2 regions of the Sedimentibacter sp. MB35-C1 genome follow, and region 2 is predicted to be linked to the other one. Evidence: riboswitches for the same ligand, from Rfam matches in the RefSeq annotation. Region 2 holds a riboswitch; the other holds the start of a gene.

Region 1 (7,757 bases), 1.6 Mb from region 2:
CAATTTTGATTTTAGCCCCGTTAGAGCTTTTCAAAAATCCTTCCTTTTTATCTATTTTAATTAATGAAGGATTTTGAACTGAGATGTCCTCAGTTATCGTTTCATTGAACAGATGAAGAGCTTTACGACATCCCACAACTTCGGTAATAGATTTTAGCCCCGGACATCTTCGGCGCAAAACCACTCGACCAGTGAGCTATTACGCACTCTTTTAATGAATGGCTGCTTCTAAGCCAACATCCTGGTTGTCTGTGTAGTTTTACATCCTTTTCCACTTAATCTATATTTTGGGACCTTAGTTGGTGATCTGGGCTGTTTCCCTTTTGACTATGAAACTTATCTCACATAGTCTGACTCCCTAGCAACATATATATGGTATTCGGAGTTTGATAGGTTTTGGTAACGTATAACGCCCCTAGACCATTCAGTGCTCTACCCCCACTATACTTACTTGAGGCTAGCCCTAAAGCTATTTCGAGGAGAACCAGCTATCTCCGGGTTCGATTGGAATTTCACCGCTATCCACACGTCATCCCGTAGCTTTTAAACGCTAATGGGTTCGGTCCTCCACCAGATTTTACTCTAGCTTCAACCTGCACATGGATAGGTCACCCGGTTTCGGGTCTACAACATACAACTTTCGCCCTTTTCAGACTCGATTTCTCTTCGGCTCCTAACCTTTGGTTATTAACCTTGCTGCATATTGTAACTCGTTGGCCCGTTCTACAAAAAGTACGCGGTCACACTTTTGTGCTTCCACTGTTTTTAGGCTCAGGGTTTCAGGTTCTTTTTCACTCCCCTCCCGGGGTTCTTTTCACCTTTCCCTCACGGTACTGTTCTCTATCGGTCACTGGGTAGTATTTAGCCTTGGGAGGTGGTCCTCCCTGCTTCCCACAAGATTCCTCGTGTCCCGTGGTACTCTGGATCATATCCTCGCTTCAAACTGTTTTGCTTACGTGTCTATCACATTCTTTGGAGGAGCTTTCCAGCTCTCTTCGGCTACAGTTTTCTGTCTCTTTGATATGTCCTCAACCCCAAGTATTTCTACTTGGTTTGGGCTCTTCCGCTTTCGCTCGCCGCTACTTACGGAATCATTTTTTATTTTCTCTTCCTAAGGGTACTTAGATGTTTCAGTTCCCCTCGTTCCCCTCATACAGCTATTTATTCACTGTATGATACATAAGGTTTACCTTATGTGAGTTTCCTCATTCGGATATCTGCGGATTATCGGCTGCTTACGCCTCCCCGCAGCATTTCGTAGTTTGCCACGTCCTTCTTCGGCTCCCAGTGCCAAGGCATTCGCCCTTAGCCCTTTCTATCTTGACCTGTTTGTCATTGTTATGTCTTCATAACATTTTTTTTTGGTTAAATTGTATTTATTATTTAAAATTTGAATTTAACTTTTCTCAATGTCTCGCAGTTTCATTCTCCAATTTATTTGCTCCTTATGGTCGCATAAATTGGGAATTCGTTGCGAATGTCTTACCTTCAATTTTTTTCTTCCTACGGTCGAAAAAATTGGGTAAGGCATCTTCTCTTTTTTCCTATGCAATTTTCAAAGTTCTGTGGTTTTATACTGTATCCTTCAGTCTTGCTTTACTTTTGTTTAAAGCAAGCAATAAAACAGCATAAGTCCTTTAGTTCTCCTTAGAAAGGAGGTGATCCAGCCGCACCTTCCGATACGGCTACCTTGTTACGACTTCACCCCAGTCATTGATCCTACCTTCGGCGCCTGCCTCCTTGCGGTTAGCTCAGCGACTTCGGGTATTACCAACTTCCATGGTGTGACGGGCGGTGTGTACAAGACCCGGGAACGCATTCACCGCGACATTCTGATTCGCGATTACTAGCAACTCCGACTTCATGTAGGCGAGTTGCAGCCTACAATCCGAACTGGGATCGGTTTATTGGGATTTGCTCCAGATTGCTCTTTCGCTTCCCTTTGTACCGACCATTGTAGCACGTGTGTAGCCCAAGACATAAGGGGCATGATGATTTGACGTCATCCCCACCTTCCTCCGATTTATCATCGGCAGTCTCTTTAGAGTGCCCAGCTTTACCTGCTGGCAACTAAGGATAAGGGTTGCGCTCGTTGCGGGACTTAACCCAACATCTCACGACACGAGCTGACGACAACCATGCACCACCTGTCTCCCTTGCTTCCGAAGAAGAGAGTACATCTCTGCACTGGTCAAGGGGATGTCAAGCCTTGGTAAGGTTCTTCGCGTTGCTTCGAATTAAACCACATGCTCCGCTGCTTGTGCGGGTCCCCGTCAATTCCTTTGAGTTTCAGTCTTGCGACCGTACTCCCCAGGCGGAGTGCTTATTGTGTTTACTTCGGCACTGACCATCGCTGGCCAACACCTAGCACTCATCGTTTACAGCGTGGACTACCAGGGTATCTAATCCTGTTTGCTACCCACGCTTTCGTGACTCAGCGTCAGTTACAGTCCAGTAAGCCGCCTTCGCCACTGGTGTTCCTCCTAATATCTACGCATTTCACCGCTACACTAGGAATTCCGCTTACCTCTCCTGCACTCAAGTAATACAGTTTCAAATGCTAACTATGGTTAAGCCTTAGCCTTTTACATCTGACACATACTACCGCCTACTCACCCTTTACGCCCAGTAAATCCGGACAACGCTCGCCCCCTACGTATTACCGCGGCTGCTGGCACGTAGTTAGCCGGGGCTTCCTCCTTGGCTACTGTCATTTTTTTCTTCACCAAGGACAGAGTTTTACGATCCGAAAACCTTCTTCACTCACGCGGCGTCGCTGCATCAGGGTTTCCCCCATTGTGCAATATTCCCCACTGCTGCCTCCCGTAGGAGTCTGGACCGTGTCTCAGTTCCAGTGTGGCCGTTCACCCTCTCAGGCCGGCTACTGATCGTCGCCTTGGTAGGCCTTTACCCCACCAACTAGCTAATCAGACGCGAACTCATCCTATACCTCTAACGATTTGACTCATCGACCATGCGGTCATCAAGTGTTATATGGTTTTAATCCCGGTTTCCCGAGGCTATTCCTTTGTACAGGGCAGATTGTTCACGCGTTACTCACCCGTCCGCCACTAGATTTACCTTTTCACTTAGCTCTCGAATTTCAAGTGTGTTGTCACTTGGGTTTAGCGTGAAGCACAAATGTGCAACTCGCTGTTTTTCTACATCTTATTATATTATGCACTTTTGTGCTTGTTGTAGATGTTCGAGTTCTCAGTGAAAAAGTAAATCTCGTTCGACTTGCATGTGTTAGGCACGCCGCCAGCGTTCGTCCTGAGCCAGGATCAAACTCTCGTTTTATATTCCTGTCGCAGTCTCATTCACTAATTTATTTGCTCCTTGCGTCGCATAAATTAGGAATTCGTTGCGGTTGACCTACCATCGATTTTTTCTCCCTTTTGGTCGATAAAATCGGGTTAGGACATACTCAAGATAGCGCTTAGCTTATCTTTGTCTTTCTTTACTTTGGTTCTTTTTTTCTTTGAACTCTCAAAGGTTTCTTATGCTGTTTTATTGTCTAGGTTCTCTTCGCTGTTACCCTAACAGCTTGAACAGTTTATCACATCCAAGTGATGTTGTCAACTATTTTTTTATTTCTCTGTTTACTTCGCATTTCCTTGTGAAAGGAATGTTATCTTAGCACATATAAAAGTGATTGTCAACATCTTGTCCCTATCCATATTTTTCATACTTATTATAAATTTTCCTAAAACTAATTGCAATATATAGGACTATATGATAAAATAAATTAAATAAAACTTATATTTTCACTTCAACCGATAATGGCAAACCTAATGAAAATTAGCGGCGCAAAGCTATAGGGCCTTTAAACTGGCAGCCAGCTACCGAAAGGAAGTTTTTTATTTTATTTCCTTCATATAGGTTGAAGAACGTTAAAGGAGGATATCAAAATGTACAAAGGAATTAAGAAAACAGCTTCTCTTTTGGTCATCATGATTGGAATTCTTGCTTTACTTGGCCCTGTTGCACAAGCCTATCAAAAATCAGAGCAGAACATAAGCCAGGAACTTTTAATTATGATTGAAGAGACAAATAACTACATTTACAAAGAGATCGATAAGGCTGTGGAAAAAGCAGAAAAAGAGGTTCTCAAAGATCAAAGCGAGCAGCAGTTAAACAGGTCAATTGATAGAATTATTGAAAACCTGTTAAGGAAAACCAGCAGGAAAGTAGACTTATTAATTAAAAAAGCTGCAAGAGAAGGTGTAGTATTAACAAAGACATACGTTGAAGTTCAGATTTATGACAGAGTAGTATTAGTCGACCCTTGCTATGCTCATTAAAAAAATTTAGGAGAGATTGAATCTCTCCTAAATTTTTTGCTTTAATAACATAATTATTATACGATTTATTTAATCAAAAAAACATAATACATCACCTATTTAATATAGATGCATTTTGATGAGTATTTACTGTTGAAGGGTTTGAATCACATCTACTGCCAAAAAAATAACGCATACCCCCCAGGCTGATGCCGTTTTTGGAAAGGAGAATTGTCTTGTAACTGAGGCACTGCAAAAGTCATAACCGAAGACATAGTAGAGAGACAAAGCGCTAATTATAACTAAATATTTTCTTTTTTCCATATAGTGATATAATAGATTAACACTATTGATAAGGGAGCAATTACATGGAAGGCTTGTATATTTTTAAAGATAGCAAATGCATTGATCAGATAATAGGAACTTCAACGCTGAACCTGCTTGCTAAAAAAGATGATTTTGAGATAATGCTGTATGAATTTAGGGCTGATCGCCCAAACAGTATTACTCCTGGAAACTTTAAAGATTTAATGGAATTTTATTATATTATTGAAGGTTCAATAGTTATAGGTACCGGAGGCGAAAGCATAAAAATGCAAAAGGGTGATTATTTTTATGTCCAAAATATAAAAGAAACTGTTCCTTTCCGAACAATCACTGATACCAAAATGCTATATATCACTTCTCAGCCTGTTTACAACCTTTTGTCTGCATATACCCACGACCTAAAAAACTTATTGGAAAAATCTGAAGCAAAGGATCTATATACTCACAGGCACAGTAACAGAGTACAAGATTATTCAGTTAGAATTGCAGACAAGCTAGGGCTTTCCGGTGAAATTAATTACACAATAGCTCTTGCATCTCTTTTTCATGATGTGGGTAAATACTTTATACCGGATGAAATACTAAATAAACCTTCGAAGCTTAGCAATGACGAATTTAATTATATAAAAAAACACAGCACATACAGCTCTGAACTTTTGCAAGGAAAGTTTTCAAAGGATGTTGCAACTATTGTTGAGCAGCATCACGAAAGGCTGGACGGTTCAGGTTATCCAAATAAATTAAAAGAAAATGAGATACGAATGGAAGCAAAAATAATTGCTGTTGCAGATTCATATGATGCCATGACATCTGACAGATCATACCGCAGCGGAATGCCGCCTAACCAGGCAATTGAGGAGCTTAAAAGTTTAATAGGAAAATTTTATGACAAAGATGTTGTTTTTGCTCTTGAAATGATTTTAAAAGATGATGGCATTTTATAATTTATTATATAATCACTCCTATAACGATTATAATAATGGACTAAAAGCGTGTTTAAACTAAAAAACTATAAATTCTGTTTAATTTTTCCAAAATAATAATAGCCATACAGTAAATACTAAATTATATATTATTATAAGGAATGGTGATCATGAATAAAGTGCATTACACTGTGTCGAGACTTCAGAATAAAAACATGAAAACTCAATTAAAGAATGTCTTAGAAGATATTGAAGGAGTCAGCATGGTCAATATAGATATTGGCAGAAGTTCTGTAGAAGTGGGATATGATGATAACACAGATGCTGGCAAAATTAAACAATGTATTGAAAACACAGGATTTAAAGTTGAATAGAAACCTGCCTCATTTGCAATATATCGCAAATGAGGCAGGTTATTTATTATTCTTGCCATGTATGAATAAGATTTTCGTTTTGGCCCCTTGCAAACACATCCGTTCTATTTGTTCCCCACGAAACTGACGCCGGCTCTGAATTTATATTCCCACCCATGTCCTGCCATTCATTCCACTGAGAACCATTCCAACTTTTTCTAAATAATCTGTTGTTTCTTCCCCCCGCAAATACGTCTATATGTCTTGGCCTGCGCGAAGATACGGAAGGTCCGGAAGTTAGTATTCCTCCTAGACTTTCCCAATCATTCCATCGCCTTCCGTCCCACCATTTATGAATTAAATCGCTATTAGCCCCCCGAGCAAATATGTCTATTCGATTTGGTTCCCATGATATCGCTGCTGGTGCCGACGTGAGGATTCCGCCAAGATTTTCCCAATCGCTCCATCTTATTCCGTCCCACCATTTATGCCACATGGCATTATCATTTCCTCTTGCAAAAGTATCTATTCGATTTGGTCCCCATGATGAGGAAGCAGGTGCTGATGTTAGTATCCCTCCTAAACTCTCCCAATTGCTCCACTGCCTTCCGTCCCACCATTTATGCCACATAGCATTGTCCGTTCCTCTTACAAAAGTATCTATGCGATTAGGCCCCCATGATATTGCTGCTGGTGCTGATGTCACCACTCCCCCTAAATTCTCCCAATCCGTCCATCGCGTTCCGTCCCACCATTTATGCCACATAGCATCATCCGTTCCTCCTGCAAAAACATCAATGCGTCCTGGTCCCCACGAAGATGCGGCAGGAGATGTAGTCAACATACCCCCAAGATTCTGCCATCGCGACCATCCACTTCCGGGTGCAGGCTCAGATACAGGCTGTGTATCCCTAATTAAAAGCAGCAGCATCTCAATAATTCTCAGCATATATCTGTCAGCTAGATCTCTCGGTATATTATATTGTCTGATCATAAGACCAAGCAAAGGATACCTGCTTTTAAACTGATTGTATATCTGTGCCGGTGATCTGTTCACATCTGTCTGACCTATCAAAAATGAAACTAAGAAAAGCAATAAGTAATCAACCCTACTGCTGTTTAATCCATTACTCTCCAATTCTCTGTATATTTCATCATTCTGAATCCTAAACCTTCTTACTATGTCTTGTGCATTTCTCTGCCTCTGAGCTGCTATAAAATTTGAGTCGTCATAAATAGGAAATTGAAATCCTTCATATGTTTTTTTGTCCATGTTAACCTCCGAAATATATTTATTATATTATTTTATTTAATTATTTACTTCTTGTTCCTCTTAAGAAATAAATACTTTGCATGAAGGAACTTTTTTTATGTGGGCCCGTCTATATAGTATACATTTTAATTTATCAGGGAGGTTTTTATGAAAAAATGGATAAAATTAATCACTATAACATCGGTGATACTGTGCATATCAATAGTCACGGCATTAGCAGTTCAAGCCGAATATACTCATGTGCAGCCGTTTTACTTATCATTTACTGGTAATGTAAAAGAAATTGAAAAAACTGGCGAAGTTATTACAAAAATATTTTTAGAGAATGAAGAAGGTTCGCAAGCATATTTTATGTTCAACGAAAATACGTATTTTGCAGATGACATGCAAATTGAAGAAGGCGATAGAATAACAGGATATTATGAATCTGACAAGCCTATGATTTTAATTTATCCGCCACAGTATACAATTTGTATTGTCACTCCGGTTTATGAAGATGGATTTGTTAAGGCAGATAAATTTGACTCTGATCTTACCAGCAGAGATGGACAGCTAAGGATTAACATATCTGAAGATACAGAAATCTTATGGGAAAACA
Region 2 (7,757 bases):
CAAGGCGGCAAGATTTATAAGAACCTGTGATGCTTTCAATATTCCTCTTCTTACATTAATGGATGTTCCTGGATTTTTACCAGGCACTCACCAAGAGTACGGAGGGATTATCCGACACGGGGCAAAGATGCTGTATGCATATTCAGAAGCAACAGTTCCCAAAGTTACCATAATTACAAGGAAAGCATACGGCGGTTCTTATATAGCAATGTGCAATAAAGAATTAGGTGCAGATATGGTATTGGCGTGGCCGACAGCGGAGATAGCAGTAATGGGACCTGAAGGTGCTGCAAACATAATATTTAAAAAGGATATAGAAATTTCAGAAGATAAAGATGAAACGCGCAGAAATAAAATAGAGGAATATAGAAATACCGTTGCAAATCCTTATATTGCTGCAGCAAGAGGATATGTTGATGCAGTCATTGAACCCTCACAGACAAGGAAAAGAATAATAAGTTCATTTGACATGTTAACAGGTAAAAGAGTTTTAAAGCCAGAAAAGAAGCATGGCAATATTCCCCTGTAGAGAGGTAAAATAGATGAGTTTTTTAAATAAATTATTTAAAAATAAAAATGACGAAAAGTTTGAAATTAATGACCATACTGCTGCAGAAGAAGATGAAATAACAGCAGCAATAGCTGCAGCATTATCATTAATGGACGAAGAAGAAGAGGTTGTTGCTGCCATAACTGCTGCCATTGCATGTATGTTAGGTAAGAGCACTGATGATTTTATTGTAAAAAATATAAAGAGAACTTCTGAAATTGACTCTATATGGGCATTAAGCGGAAGAATTAAGTTAATGAGATAACGGAGGATAAAATGAAAAAATTTAATGTAACTGTAAACGGAAAAGCATATGCAGTAGAAGTTGAGGAGGTTGGTGCAAATCAAGGGGCATTTACATATCAACCTGTACAGCAGCCTGTACAGGTTGAGAAAGAACCTGCCAGCAGGGTTGAACCTGCGCCGCAGGTAGCACCTGTAAAAAAAGTACAATCTGATAGTACAGAAGGTGAAACGATATCAGCTCCAATGCCGGGCACTATACTAGATGTTAAAGTGTCAGAAGGCCAAAGCGTTAAATCCGGAGATATTTTATTTATACTTGAGGCAATGAAAATGGAAAATGAGATAGTATCTCCTAAGGACGGAGTAATAAATAAAATTTATATTTCTAAATCAGCAACGGTTAGCACAGGAGATTCACTGGTAACAATAGGATAAATAATTAAATTTTCTTAACTCTTCTTTTAAAAAGAAGAGTTTTTTTTTGAAGTAATATGTGATAAAATGTAGAAACATGACTATGCTAGGGATTAGGGATAGACCTTACATTATTGAAATAAGGGGAATGAGATGGTAAGCAACGAAGATATAATCAGATTACAGCTGGTTAATGGTTTAGGAAGAAAAACAATAACTAAAATTTTAAGATACATTGAAAACAAGAAAATAAAGTTAAATAACTTTCACGATATAGTAAAGCTGTTGAAGGATATGGGAGTTAAGAGGCTTAAAATTGACCTGGAAAAAATAGAAAGAGATGCATTGGAAATTTTTGAATGCTGTAAAAAAAATAAGATTAAAATTATAGGCATATATGATGAAAGATATCCGAAGAGGCTTAAGACTATAGAAGATAAACCATTAATTCTTTATGTAGATGGTGATCAGAATTTACTTAATCAGGAAAACATCATCGCTATAGTAGGATCAAGGAATCCTTCACAGGAGGGATACGAAGTCAGTTCAATCTTTGCAGAGAGACTTACAGAGGAGCAGTGCTGCATAGTAAGTGGTTTTGCATCAGGTTGTGACGAGTCTGCTCATAATGGATGTCTACAAGCCAGAGGAAAAACAATAGCAGTTATACCTTCAGGGCATCTTCATGTAATTAAGAATAACAAAGTTTTGTATAATATGATAATTATAAACGGCGGCGCAATAGTATCAGAGCTGCCTCCAAACGCAAAGACAGAAAAACATGCCTTTATAGATAGAAATAGGATTGTTGCTGCTCTCTCTGACGGAATAATTGTGATAGAAGGAGGACAGAGAGGAGGAACTTCGCATACTGTTAAATTTGCGAACGCTTATAACAAGCCTGTTGCGTATACAACGAGCTTTTCATTTGCAAAACAAACATCAATATTCAGCAATAATATTGAGATAATAGATAGCTTTGAAAAACTTGTAAATTTTAAAAAAAAATCGTGTAAAAAAAATCTTGACAAAGTAGCAGCGCAGTAGTATAATCAATTTTGTTGCTGACGAAAGCGACTTCGCGGATGTGGCGGAATTGGCAGACGCACTAGACTTAGGATCTAGCGGGATACCGTGGGGGTTCGAGTCCCTTCATCCGCACTAACAGATGAACCTATCAAATTATGGTAGGTTTATTTTTTTACTCTAAATCGTACAAAAACCTCACAAAATTATTTGAATATTAAGTCATAAAAAACAGCCATTCAAAAGAATAACACAATCAACTCCTGTTAACATAATATATTACAAGAAATAAATTATGGAGTGAGGTAAGAAATGAATATTGTTGTGGAAACTGACAGGTTAATTATAAAAGAATTTGAGGAAGCAGATGTTCCAAGCCTTTATAAAATAGAAAGTGATAAGAAAATTATTGAATTTTTACCGTGGGTTAAATTAAGTAATGAAAAAGAATGCCGAAGGCAGATAAAGAAATATATAAATGAATATAAAAAAAACAAATTGAACAGCTGGGCGGTAGCAATAAAAGAAACAGGTGAAATAATTGGTATAACACGTTTAATATATTCAAATAAAATAAAAGGAGTCGAACTGGGAACAAAAATTCTACCAGAATACTGGAATAAGGGATATGCATCTGAATTAAGCAGAGCAATTGTTGATTATGGATTATATGAATTGGGAATTGATGAAATTACGGCGGTAACGGATATAAATAATGTAGGAGCCATAAAATCACTGATAAATATGGGCATGCAACTTAAGAAGTACGGCTATTATAATGGAACAGAGGCTGCGTTTTATAGCATAAAAAGAGAATAGTAAATATAACGTCATATATTCAACTATTTTGTTGACAAACATATGAGGGTATGATACTATTAACTTAATTAAATAGGCAAAATTTTCTAAAGGAAATGGCGCAAAGCTATAGGGTCTAACCCATGAAAATGGTATGACAGCCAGTTGCTGTACGTTGGTACATTTATGATTGTTAGCTTTGCTGTCTCCAGCAAAGCTTTTTCTATGCCATTGAATATGAAAAGGCCTACATACAGGAGTTGACGAGCTATGAAAATATTAAGAATATTGATTATTTCATTGATTATGATAATTGCTTTTTCATCTGCTGCATATGGTGAAGATTTGTACAAAGGATCAAAATCGGAAATTGATGTATCGGATTCTGCTGATGGCTATATAAAAGTAAGATATTTAGATGAAACTACAAAAAAGCTTAAGGTAATAATTGAAAAAGAATCTGAGCAATATACATATGACTTAAACAATAAAGGAGAATATGATACATTTCCACTTCAGATGGGAGACGGAAAGTATAAGATCAAAGTGTTTGAAAACATTAGTTCAAACAAATATGCTACGAAACAGACCATAAGTATTGATGTTAAGTTAACTGATCCAAATGCTCCATATTTAGTATCAAATCAAATGGTGAATTATTCAGACGAATCTGACACTGCAAAAAAAGCAGAGGAGCTTACTGAAGGGAAAGCAACAGATATAGAAAAAGTAGATGTTATATATGATTATGTAATTTCAAACATTGTATACGACAACGATAAGGCAAAGACAGTAAAGAGCGGGTATCTTCCTGTTCCGGATGAGATACTTAAAAGTAATAAGGGTATATGCTTTGATTATTCGTCTGTAATGGCAGCCATGCTTCGATCACAATCAATTCCTACAAAGCTTGTAACTGGGTATTCGTCAAATTTAAGCGCATACCACGCTTGGAATGAAGTTTATACAGAAGAAACAGGGTGGATAACCTTAAATGAGATGTATTTTGACGGAGAACATTGGAAGCTTATGGATTCGACAATTGCTTCGACAGCGAAACAATCCAATAGTCCTAGGGTTATAGAACAGACGAACAAACTAATAGATTCAAAATATTACACAAAAAAATATGAATATTAAATGCATGGGAGGGCGTAAGCCCTCCCTGAATTTTTATATTAATTTTCTTGCCATTGCATCTGGATCCATGGCATAGAGCAAGGCATTCTCCTTTGTTATCATTCCGCTTCTATATAACTCTAAAATACTTGTATCCATAGATTTCATTCCTTTTCCGTCCAAAGAATAAATGACACTGTTTAGTTGATGCACTTTAGAGTCTCTAATTAAATTTGAAACAGCATTATTAACTACCATAACTTCAAATGCAGCAGCTCTGCCTAAAACAGGAGAAGGAATCAAGTGCTGGGATATTACAGCTCTTAGCTGCATTGACAGTTGTATTCGTATTTGCTGCTGTTGGTTAGAAGGGAATACGTCTATTATTCTATCCATAGTATTTGCGGCTCCTGTTGTGTGAAGGGTTGAAAGAACAAGGTGCCCTGTTTCAGCTGCTGTAAGAGCAATTTCTATAGTCTGCAGATCTCGCATTTCACCGATAAGCATTACATCAGGGGCTTGCCGAAGTGCAGAGCGAAGGGCGGATACATAGTCTTTAGAGTCTGTAGTTATTTCCCTTTGACTTACTATAGATTTTTTGTGCTTATGTATAAATTCAATTGGATCTTCAAATGTCATTATGTGGCAGTTGCGTTCACTGTTTATTTTGTCGATTATGCATGCAAGAGTAGTAGATTTACCGCTGCCTGCCGGCCCTGTTATTAAAATCAGTCCTTTGGTCTTTGTGTATAAGTTCATTACATCATCAGGTATACCTAATTTTTTTGGATCAGGAAGATCAAAAAAAACAGACCGTATAACAGCTGCATATGAATTTCTCTGCATGTATGCACTTACTCTGAATCTTCCGAGCTTTGGTACAGAAAATGAAAAATCAGCATCTCCGATATTATATAATTCATCAATGTTATCTTTTTTTGCTATTTTAAAGACTTCATAAATAATTACATAAGTATCTTCTGCAGTCAGAGGAATATCATCAGCCGAAACAATTTCTCCCATTATTTTATAAGAAAGAGGTATTCCTGCTATAATAAAAATATCCGAAGCTTTTTTTTCAATAGCATATTTAAAAATATCTATAATTTTCTTCATGTTTATTCAAATCCTTCCCATAGGTTGTAGTTTTCTTCTTCGTAAGCCGGCAGCTCAATTGATGATAATTTCCATTTTTCAATATAATAATTTGGCTGCTGAGTGCTTTCATCGAAGCTAATGACTAATGTTACACAGATTTTTTGATTTTTTTCACCAATTGATTCATAATAAATTCTCGCTGAATCATTAGTTTGATCAACTATTGAGATGTTATTAACTTGATCAAGTAAAAGTACAGCATCAGATATATTCTCTATGTCTTTATCTGAAATAAGCGTATCATATATTTCAGCCAGCTTTTCCTCAGCATTTCCGTGAACCTTATAGTAATCAAAGTTCATTTCAGCTGTTTTTTTTGACAATTTTAAATCAGAATAAGCAGTTGTAAATGATAATACGGAAAAAATTGTAAGGCATAAAGAGACAAATATAATTACTATGAGAGATCCTCCCATACCAATTGATACACTGGAAGATTTATGTTTTCTGTTTTCCACAGCTACCTCCTTACATCGTTAAGCGGGAAGAATTTCTTGGTTTCGATTTTATATACGACTGTACTATTGTGCTCCCTGTCAATAAATGGATATGGTTTTGATTTTAGAGCGGTTATTACAATATCTTTTAGAATTCCCGAGCTTCTGTGTGAACTGCTGATTTCAATCATTATGCTGTATTCACTGTCATGCTCTGAACATGCAGTCCAGGTATTACTTAAATAGTTTATATAACTTATGTTATTGCCATTTGATTTAATTGCATTGAAGTTACTATCCATATAATCGTTCATTTCATCTATGTTATTAGAAGACTTAATAATTTCTGCAGTTGATTGTATTATATTACCGGCTGTAACCATATCATTTGCTTTTAATTGGGTAAATTTTGCTGCTGCAAAGCAGTTTAAGATTATTACTCCGGATACGGCGAATATTAATATGGATATAATTATTTCAACCAGAGATAATTCTAAGTTTATAGAGACCTTGTTTTTCATTTTAACCTCTTATTCAGAATATAAATTTATTATAAGTTCAGAAGTTTTATCATTTTCAGATGTAGTAAACTTGTACAAATCACTAGAAAGTTTTTCTATTTCGAAGTTTTCTACATCCATTATCCTCATTCCGTCATCAGGATTAAATTTCATGCCTGCATCTGTAAACATTTCGTAAATGCTGTTATCATAATAATAAATCCATGTTTCGTAATTTTCTGTATCATATGTTTCAGTTATGACTATTGCATTATTGCCATTTATATCTTCAATACGGATATTGCCGTTCTCGTCATTTTGACGTATTTTATTTGAAACATATGACAAAGAAACTCTTTTTGTATAATTAGAGTTCCTATTGCAATTAATACCCAAGTATACATCTTTTCCAAGCAATATAATCATTACTGATAAAATAACAATCATCAGGAAAAGAAGCATAATAAAAACAAATTGAAACGAAAATTTATTTGAATTTTTTTCTTTAATCATTTAGCTCTTCCTTATTTTAAATATATTTCTATATCAGGCATTATATTTGAAGCAAAAATAGAGTAGCTTATTACATACTTGTTATGATCAATAATTAATCCGTATTCATTTTCCAGATACGTAATATCAGGTGGATAAAATCCTTCAATTGCGTAACACTGAACAGCACTTCTCTTAATCGCATCTGCTAATATGTCGTACTTTTCCTTTTCAGCTGAACTATGAACATTTTCAACAGAATTATAAAAATAGCAGATAAAAAAAATAATAAAAATTATTGTAAAGATTTTTAATTTAATATTTTTCAACATAGAAATCCTTTCTTAAGCAATTGAAGACATTATATTCATTAAAGGAAGCATGACAGAAATCAATATAAATCCGATTACAATGCACAAGGTACCTACAAGAACTGGTTCTATCAACGAAACCGCTCTATTTATAGATTGATCTGCTTCAGATTCGTATATGTTTGTAAGTTTTCTCATTACAACGTCCATTTCTCCTGTTCGCTGACCCATATTGAGCATTTGTAAATGCATGCTCGAAAACAATGATAATTTTGAAACTGATTCAACAAAGTCATTTCCCGAACTTAAATAATCACTGCATTTTTTGATTTTGCTTTTTAGTTCGAGTTCTTGTACTATGTCGAGAAGTGTGTTAATTGAATTTTCAACATTCATTCCGCTTGATAACAGCAAAGACATGCTTGAAGCAAATCTGTAAGCAGTAATTTTTTTCATTATTGATTTTGAAAAGACAAAATTATTTAAAAGTTTATTTAAAATTGTTTTTCCGCTGTCTGTACGGGAGAGTATGTATGCAACAGCAATTAATATCATTGATGCGAGCACAGTAATTAAGACAACCTTACCTATAATGACACCTGTTGAAAAAGATATTGCAAACGAGTTTTTAGTATATCCTAGCTCTTGGATCATGCTTTCAAATATTGGAAATATTTTTGTGACAAGAATAATAATTACAAAAGAC

Evidence for each region. Region 2 has a riboswitch for cyclic di-GMP ahead of RBQ61_RS14140 (transglutaminase-like domain-containing protein). Riboswitches for the same ligand answer to the same signal wherever they lie in the genome.
Region 1: another riboswitch for cyclic di-GMP. It lies ahead of RBQ61_RS05755 (hypothetical protein); the one in region 2 lies ahead of RBQ61_RS14140 (transglutaminase-like domain-containing protein).

What each region holds. Positions count from the first base shown of each region.
Region 1 covers NZ_CP133188.1:1,250,913-1,258,669, reverse strand. The annotation lists rRNA gene RBQ61_RS05765 (23S ribosomal RNA) at 1-1,326, opposite strand, end outside; rRNA gene RBQ61_RS05760 (16S ribosomal RNA) at 1,652-3,300, opposite strand; cyclic di-GMP riboswitch class I at 3,775-3,850, shown strand; gene RBQ61_RS05755 (hypothetical protein) at 3,912-4,304, shown strand; gene RBQ61_RS05750 (HD domain-containing phosphohydrolase) at 4,652-5,554, shown strand; gene RBQ61_RS05745 (heavy-metal-associated domain-containing protein) at 5,704-5,907, shown strand; gene RBQ61_RS05740 (sialidase) at 5,954-7,159, opposite strand; gene RBQ61_RS05735 (copper amine oxidase N-terminal domain-containing protein) at 7,307-7,757, shown strand, end outside.
Region 2 covers NZ_CP133188.1:2,900,048-2,907,804, reverse strand. The annotation lists gene RBQ61_RS14170 (acyl-CoA carboxylase subunit beta) at 1-529, shown strand, start outside; gene RBQ61_RS14165 (hypothetical protein) at 543-815, shown strand; gene RBQ61_RS14160 (biotin/lipoyl-containing protein) at 827-1,231, shown strand; gene RBQ61_RS14155 (DNA-processing protein DprA) at 1,364-2,257, shown strand; tRNA gene RBQ61_RS14150 (tRNA-Leu) at 2,292-2,371, shown strand; gene RBQ61_RS14145 (GNAT family N-acetyltransferase) at 2,549-3,055, shown strand; cyclic di-GMP riboswitch class I at 3,121-3,207, shown strand; gene RBQ61_RS14140 (transglutaminase-like domain-containing protein) at 3,305-4,174, shown strand; gene RBQ61_RS14135 (type IV pilus twitching motility protein PilT) at 4,208-5,269, opposite strand; gene RBQ61_RS14130 (hypothetical protein) at 5,272-5,769, opposite strand; gene RBQ61_RS14125 (hypothetical protein) at 5,772-6,269, opposite strand; gene RBQ61_RS14120 (DUF4860 domain-containing protein) at 6,279-6,761, opposite strand; gene RBQ61_RS14115 (hypothetical protein) at 6,773-7,072, opposite strand; gene RBQ61_RS14110 (type II secretion system F family protein) at 7,085-7,757, opposite strand, start outside.